DNA from 3 places in the Agrobacterium sp. A3-95 genome. Region 1 is predicted to be linked to each of the others. Evidence: predicted binding sites of a transcription regulator. Region 1 holds the regulator's gene; each other region holds the start of a gene.
The links. Region 1 encodes LexA, which represses DNA repair genes until DNA is damaged. Its sites were predicted from a motif close to TGTTCNNNNTGTGTTCNG; they were not measured.

Region 1 (2,269 bases):
AAAAATACGCAGGCATTTTGGGTGCCGAAAGGATGCAGAGCCTCCGGCGCAACCGTAAAGCCAAGACTGACGAGGCGCTTCACGGCGACGCCTATGACTTCCACGGGCAAAACGAGATGGTCAACGCTATAGGGTTTCGTCATGACATGTATCCTGCTGGCCTTCCGCCCGGAGCATGCCGGGACGGTTTCGACCGCACAAAAGCACAATTGCGTGCTATGAGGCAAATCATCACAGCAACAGATGGCACCTTCACGAAATTTTAGGGGATTGCAGAACACATATGGAACATATAGTGTTCGTTCTGTATTTGTTTCACGACTTCCACTACGATTCTAAAGGGTGTTTTCCTCATGCTCACGCGCAAACAGCAGGAATTGCTTCTCTTCATTCATGAACGAATGAAAGAGTCCGGCGTGCCGCCCTCCTTCGATGAAATGAAGGACGCACTCGATCTTGCTTCGAAATCCGGCATCCACCGCCTGATAACCGCTCTCGAAGAGCGCGGGTTCATTCGTCGGCTACCGAATAGAGCTCGGGCGCTGGAAGTCATCAAGCTGCCAGAGGCTTATACGCCGGGTGCAAGGCCGCAGCGCGGCTTTTCGCCGAGCGTTATCGAAGGCAGCCTTGGCAAGCCCAAAATGCCGGAACCGGCCCCTGCCCCCAAGACGCCGGCCAATGATCTGGGCGGGGCTGTCACCGTGCCGGTCATGGGCCGCATCGCTGCGGGCGTGCCGATTTCCGCCATCCAGAACAACACCCATGATGTGGCCGTGCCAGTAGACATGCTTGGCACGGGCGAACATTACGCGCTTGAGGTCAAGGGTGATTCGATGATCGAGGCCGGCATTTTCGACGGCGACACAGTCATCATCCGCAACGGCAACACTGCCAATCCCGGGGACATCGTTGTGGCTCTGGTGGATGACGAGGAAGCCACGCTGAAGCGCTTCCGCCGCAAGGGTGCCTCCATTGCGCTCGAGGCGGCAAACCCAGCCTATGAGACCCGTATCTTCGGGCCCGACCGGGTGAAAATTCAGGGCAAGCTGGTTGGGCTGATCCGCCGCTACCATTGATCTTATCGAACCGAACGTATTCACTTTACAATAGGCGTCATCGTGAAGATGGCGCCTATATCGGGTTTGGCTGTTTCCAAACGTGGCGTGCTTTTGCGGGTGCACGAGGATATGCGCCATTCAGCCTATGCGCGTTGCCCTTTCTAAACTGAGTTCCTGCTCCATAAAGATGCTTCGGTTTCGCTACGGGCGTGGTGGCGAATGGGCTGCTCGCTGTAATTGTCGAAGCGATCACATCCGCTGTTTTTTAGCGACGTTGTTCTGTCGTGTTGCGCAGTCAGTTTTAGTGGTCACCAAAGGGTGACTTGTCGCAAGGCGCGCTCTCAGCGACCCCACATCACCATTCATCAACGTCGTTTATGGGAGCCATGGATAATTTTCGATATTCCGTGAACGCTTGGCAGGTGTAGAAATACGCGTCATATCCGGGAGATACGCCATGTACGATCTTTATATAGCCAACAAGAACTATTCTTCATGGTCGCTGCGGCCGTGGGTATTGATGCGCACGCTCGGTATCGCCTTTGATGAAAAGCTCATTCCGTTCGGCGAAGGCGTCTCCTTCTCCTCCTTTTCGCCGACGGGCAAGGTGCCCTGCCTAGTCGACGAGGGTATGACGGTTTGGGAAACGCTTTCGATCGTCGAATATCTTGCTGAAAGACACCAGGGCGTCTGGGCAAGCGACAAGCATGCAAGGGCCTGGTCGCGTTCGGCCGCAAGTGAGATGCATGCCGGCTTTTCCTCGCTGCGCAATCTCTATCCCATGTCGGTGGGCATTCGGGTCAAACCAAGGGGCGGCGATGCCGGGCTTAAAGCCGATATAAAGCGGATCGATGCATTGTGGAGCGAGGGTCTCACAAAATTCGGCGGGCCATATCTTGCCGGTCAAAAGTTCACGGCGGTCGATGCTTTCTTCTGCCCGGTTGCATTCCGTTTCCAGACCTATGGCAGTGCGGATCTTTCGCCAGCAGCGAAAGCCTATTGCGACCGGCTGCTCACCCTGCCTGCCATGCAAGAATGGTACGAGGCCGGTTTGAAGGAGAGCTGGCGCGACGCTGGTCATGAAGAGGAAGTTGGCGAGATCGGCGAATTGACTGAAGATTTGCGCGCCAAGGCCCGTTGATCCATGCTGGCGGCAGTCATTGCGACGCCGCCAGCAGCCGGATGATGGGCTGCGGTAGATCACGGTCGAA
Region 2 (2,269 bases), on a different contig from region 1:
TAAGGCTGACGAGACCGTTGCCATCCACGCCCAGAACCTTGCCATCGGCGGAAACGATCGCGGATTGTTCGGAGCTGCCGGCGGAGATGCCTTTCGCGAGGATCTGGCTGAAGACCTCTTGTTTGACGCGGAAGAGAACGATGCCCTTGAACGCACCGAATTTGACTACCGGAATGCCGAAATAGATGCCGGCCTCTTTGGTCGCGGCGTCGATGCGCAGACCGGAGAAACTCGTCTGCGCCACGTCGTTCACGGCTTTTCCTGCGTTGGTGGCTCCGCGCGCAAAAGCAGCCCCAAGGCCGCTATCCGCCCAGGCGCCACCCGTGACGGTTTCCCCGAAAGCCGGTCCTTTCAGATAGGAGTAATAAACCGTGCCGGCCGGATCGATGAATAGAACATCGCTGAATGGGGTTCCCTTGAGGTAGCCGCCGATATCCGTCTGGGTTTTTTCATGGGTGGAATAATAAAAGCCGCTCGGATTTTCGGGCTTGATGAGCTTTTCTTTCTCTCCGTAGGGGTTCTCCTTGACGAAGACGCGTTGCAGTTCCGCCTTTGCGTCGCCGGAACTCTTCTGCACGGTGCCCCAGCCGCTGCGCATGGAAACTACCGCCATTTGCAGGGATTCGATCTTGGCGATGGAATCCGCCTGCGTTTCAAGCTGCTCAAGGCGTTCCTGCAGCATATCGCCCCTGAAGACGAGAATGCTCTCCATGGATTTCGACGCCTGTTCCTCGAGAACGCCGCTGCTGCTTTGATAGCCGAGAAGCGTGAGAGCCCCGGTCGAGATCGTCATCAGCGCAAGGAAAATCACGAGCACTTTGGTGGATATGGAATGAAAACGGTTCAGCATGGCCGATGCAGCCCTCAATGCCGTATCACTTCCCGCACCATGCATTGATGGCGCCACCGGATGGCTGATATGGCGAAAATATTGCGCTGCGGATCATCATGTCCGCAGCTCCCCTTTTTTGATTTTGTGCGGGAACAATGCGGTACGCGGTTTAAGCAGAGGTAAATGCTGCACTGCAAATTTGATCAATGTTGTCGTTTTGTTCACTTATCGCTGGCAGGGTCGCAGCCGAAAAGATAGGGTGGCTTATGCAAAAGACGATTCGAATCATCGGTATCGACCCCGGGTTGCGGCGCACCGGATGGGGTGTCATCGAAACCTTCGGCAACAGCCTTCGGTTTGTCGCTTCCGGCACGGTGACATCGGATGGTGATATGGATCTCGCCTCCCGCCTGTGCCAGCTGCATGATGGGCTGGCGGATACTGTTCACAGCTATCAACCCGATGAGGCGGCGGTGGAGCAGACGTTCGTAAACAAGGATGCTGTCGCCACGCTGAAGCTCGGTCAGGCGCGCGGCATTGCCATGCTGGTTCCGGCGCGGGCAGGGTTGCCTGTTTTCGAGTATGCGCCGAACGCGGTCAAAAAAGCCGTCATAGGTGTTGGGCACGGCGAAAAGCAGCAAATCCACATGATGCTGAAAATCCTGATGCCGAAAGCAGAATTCAAGGGTAACGATGCGGCGGACGCCTTGGCGATCGCAATCTGCCACGCCCATAATCGCGGCGGCGACAGGATGGCGCGGCTATTGGCAGCCGGTTGAATATTGAAGTCTCATTGCAGCGGGCGGCATCATGATCGGAAAACTTAAAGGCACCATCGAGGAAATCGGCACGGATTACGTGCTGGTGGATGTGCACGGCGTTTGTTACGTCGCCTATTGCTCGGCGCGCACACTCTCAAAAATAGGTTCCGCTGGTGAAGCGGTCGTCCTCTTCATCGAAACCTATGTGCGCGAAGACCAGTTGAGGCTGTTCGGCTTTTTGTCGGCACTTGAGCGGGAATGGTTCAATCTGCTGCAGAGCGTGCAGGGGGTCGGTTCGAAAGTGGCGCTGGCCGTCTTGTCTACCCTGTCGCCTTCTGAACTCGCCAATGCGATAGCGCTGCAGGACAAGGTGATGATTTCACGTGCGCCGGGCGTAGGGCCGAAGGTGGCGGTGCGCCTCGTTACCGAGCTTCGCAACAAGGCGCCTGCCTTTGCAGGAGAAGCTTCGGCTTCCATCGGACTCAAGCAGGAACTTGGCGAGGGTGTGGCCTCCGCGCCGGTGGCGGATGCCGTGTCGGCGCTCACCAATCTCGGCTATTCACGCGATCAGGCCGCAAATGCCGTTGCGGCCGCGCTGAAGAACGGCGGGGAGGGCGGCGACAGTGCCAAACTCATCCGGCTCGGCCTGCGCGAACTTTCACGCTAAGCTGCGCGC
Region 3 (2,269 bases), on a different contig from region 1:
GGATCATGTCTCCGGCATAAATATCGCCGGCGACTCCACCTTCGCCATGAGCCTTGAGGCGCAGGCACGTGGATACCGGCTGTTTCACTATACGCCCGAACGCCTCTCCATGCGCGATGGCAAGATCTACGCGACCGTCGAACAGATGGAGCTGCGCGATATCAAGGGCGACCATTTTTCGCTCTCGGAGCCGGAGCGGGTCGATCTCTCGACCATGGATGTCATTCATCTGCGACAGGATCCGCCATTCGACATGGCCTACATCACATCGACCCATTTGCTCGAGCGCATTCATCCCAAAACGCTTGTTGTCAACGATCCCGCCTGGGTCCGCAACTCGCCGGAAAAGATTTTCGTCACCGAATTCGCCGATCTGATGCCGAAGACGCTGATCACCAAGGATGTCTCTGAAATCGCCCGCTTCCGCAATGAAATGGGCGATATCATCCTCAAGCCGCTTTATGGCAATGGTGGTGCAGGCGTCTTCCATTCCGCGCGGGACGACCGCAATTTCTCATCGCTGCTGGAAATGTTCGGCCAGATGTTCCGCGAACCCTATATCGCCCAGGAATACTTGCCGGATGTTCGCAAGGGCGACAAGCGTATCCTTCTGGTGGATGGCGAGCCCGTGGGCGCGATCAATCGCGTGCCGGCGGAAAATGATGCCCGCTCCAACATGCATGCCGGCGGCCGCCCGGAGCCAACGGAACTTACCGCGCGTGAGAAGGAAATCTGCCGCCGCATCGGCCCCGCCCTGCGCGAGCGCGGTTTCCTGTTCGTTGGCATCGATGTGATCGGCGATTACCTCACGGAAATCAACGTCACCTCACCGACAGGCATTCGTGAAGTGCAGAAATTCGGCGGTGCCGATGTGGCAAGCCTGTTGTGGGATGCGATCGAGAAAAAGCGCGAAGCACAGGATTTCTGAGGCAATTTCCTCGCCACCTGCGTTTGTTCCGCGTGCACAACTCTATACAACTGAAATACACCGTTCGCGCGAAATTGTTCGCTTAATGTTCTTGTTTTATTCTTCGCTCTATGGCAGGTTACTTGAGAGTGGCCGCCATCGGGGCATAATGCTTTGATGTTGTGGCCGGTTTGCGGGGGCAGGCCATGGTGGCACGGGTCAATACGGTTGCATTTCAGGGAATAGAGGGTGTGCCGGTCGAGGTGCAGGTGATGGTCGCACCCGGAAAAGTTGGCATCCAGATCGTCGGCCTGCCGGACAAGGCGGTGGCGGAAAGCCGGGAGCGTGTGCAGGCCGCGCTCCACGCCTCCGGTCTGGCGCTGCCGGCAAAAAAAGTCACGGTCAATCTTGCGCCTGCGGATTTGCCCAAGGAAGGATCGCATTTCGATCTTCCGATCGCTTTGGGTCTCATGGCCGCGTTGGGAGCGATCCCGGCGGAAGCGCTCGGGCAATATGTGGTTCTCGGCGAACTCAATCTCGATGGCACCATCGGCACGGTTTCGGGCGCTCTGCCCGCGGCCATCGGTGCCAATGCGCTCGGGAAGGGTTTGATTTGCCCGGCTGATAGCGGGCCCGAAGCAGCCTGGGCCGGGGCTGGCATCGATATTCTCGCCCCACGCAGCCTTATTGCGCTTGCCAACCATTTTCGCGGCACCCAGCTTCTCTCCCGCCCGATGCCCGCCATCCGCGCCAATCCGGTCAATTTGCCGGATCTGGCCGATATCAAGGGGCAGGAGACGGCCCGGCGCGCGTTGGAGGTGGCAGCTGCCGGTGGCCATAATCTGCTGATGGTTGGTCCGCCCGGCTCCGGTAAATCCATGCTCGCCGCGCGCTTGCCCTCAATTCTGCCACCGCTCGAGGCTGCGGAATTGCTGGAAGTGTCCATGGTCCATTCCATCGCCGGCCAATTGTCCGGCGGCAAGCTGTCGGACCGCAGACCGTTTCGCACGCCACACCATTCCGCCACCATGGCCGCGCTTATCGGCGGAGGGCTGCGTGCCAAGCCGGGTGAGGCTTCACTTGCCCACCACGGCGTTCTTTTCCTCGATGAGTTCCCGGAATTTGCGCCTCAGGTGCTGGATGCGCTGCGCCAGCCGCTGGAAACGGGCGAATGCATCGTTGCCCGTGCCAATCACCGCGTCACTTATCCGGCGGAAATCCAGCTTGTCGCTGCGATGAACCCCTGCCGGTGCGGCAGAGCGGGGGAGCCGGGTTTCACTTGCGCCAGAGGGCCACGTTGCATGACAGATTATCAGGCCCGCATTTCCGGCCCGCTGATGGATCGCATCGATATTCGCATCG

Region 2: ruvC (crossover junction endodeoxyribonuclease RuvC) is a predicted target of LexA. The motif match lies at 1,040-1,057, and genes of this name have one in related genera.
Region 3: ACQZ5Y_RS04340 (YifB family Mg chelatase-like AAA ATPase) is a predicted target of LexA. The motif match lies at 1,004-1,021, and genes of this name have one in related genera.

What each region holds. Positions count from the first base shown of each region.
Region 1 covers NZ_JBNWDR010000009.1:230,811-233,079, reverse strand. Annotated here, with positions in the region: gene ACQZ5Y_RS22185 (VOC family protein) at 1-143, opposite strand, end outside; gene lexA (transcriptional repressor LexA) at 354-1,076, shown strand; gene ACQZ5Y_RS22175 (glutathione S-transferase family protein) at 1,516-2,199, shown strand; gene ACQZ5Y_RS22170 (ComEC/Rec2 family competence protein) at 2,216-2,269, opposite strand, start outside.
Region 2 covers NZ_JBNWDR010000002.1:257,913-260,181, forward strand. Annotated here, with positions in the region: gene ACQZ5Y_RS06680 (methyl-accepting chemotaxis protein) at 1-850, opposite strand, end outside; gene ruvC (crossover junction endodeoxyribonuclease RuvC) at 1,099-1,611, shown strand; gene ruvA (Holliday junction branch migration protein RuvA) at 1,643-2,260, shown strand.
Region 3 covers NZ_JBNWDR010000001.1:875,348-877,616, reverse strand. Annotated here, with positions in the region: gene gshB (glutathione synthase) at 1-928, shown strand, start outside; gene ACQZ5Y_RS04340 (YifB family Mg chelatase-like AAA ATPase) at 1,114-2,269, shown strand, end outside.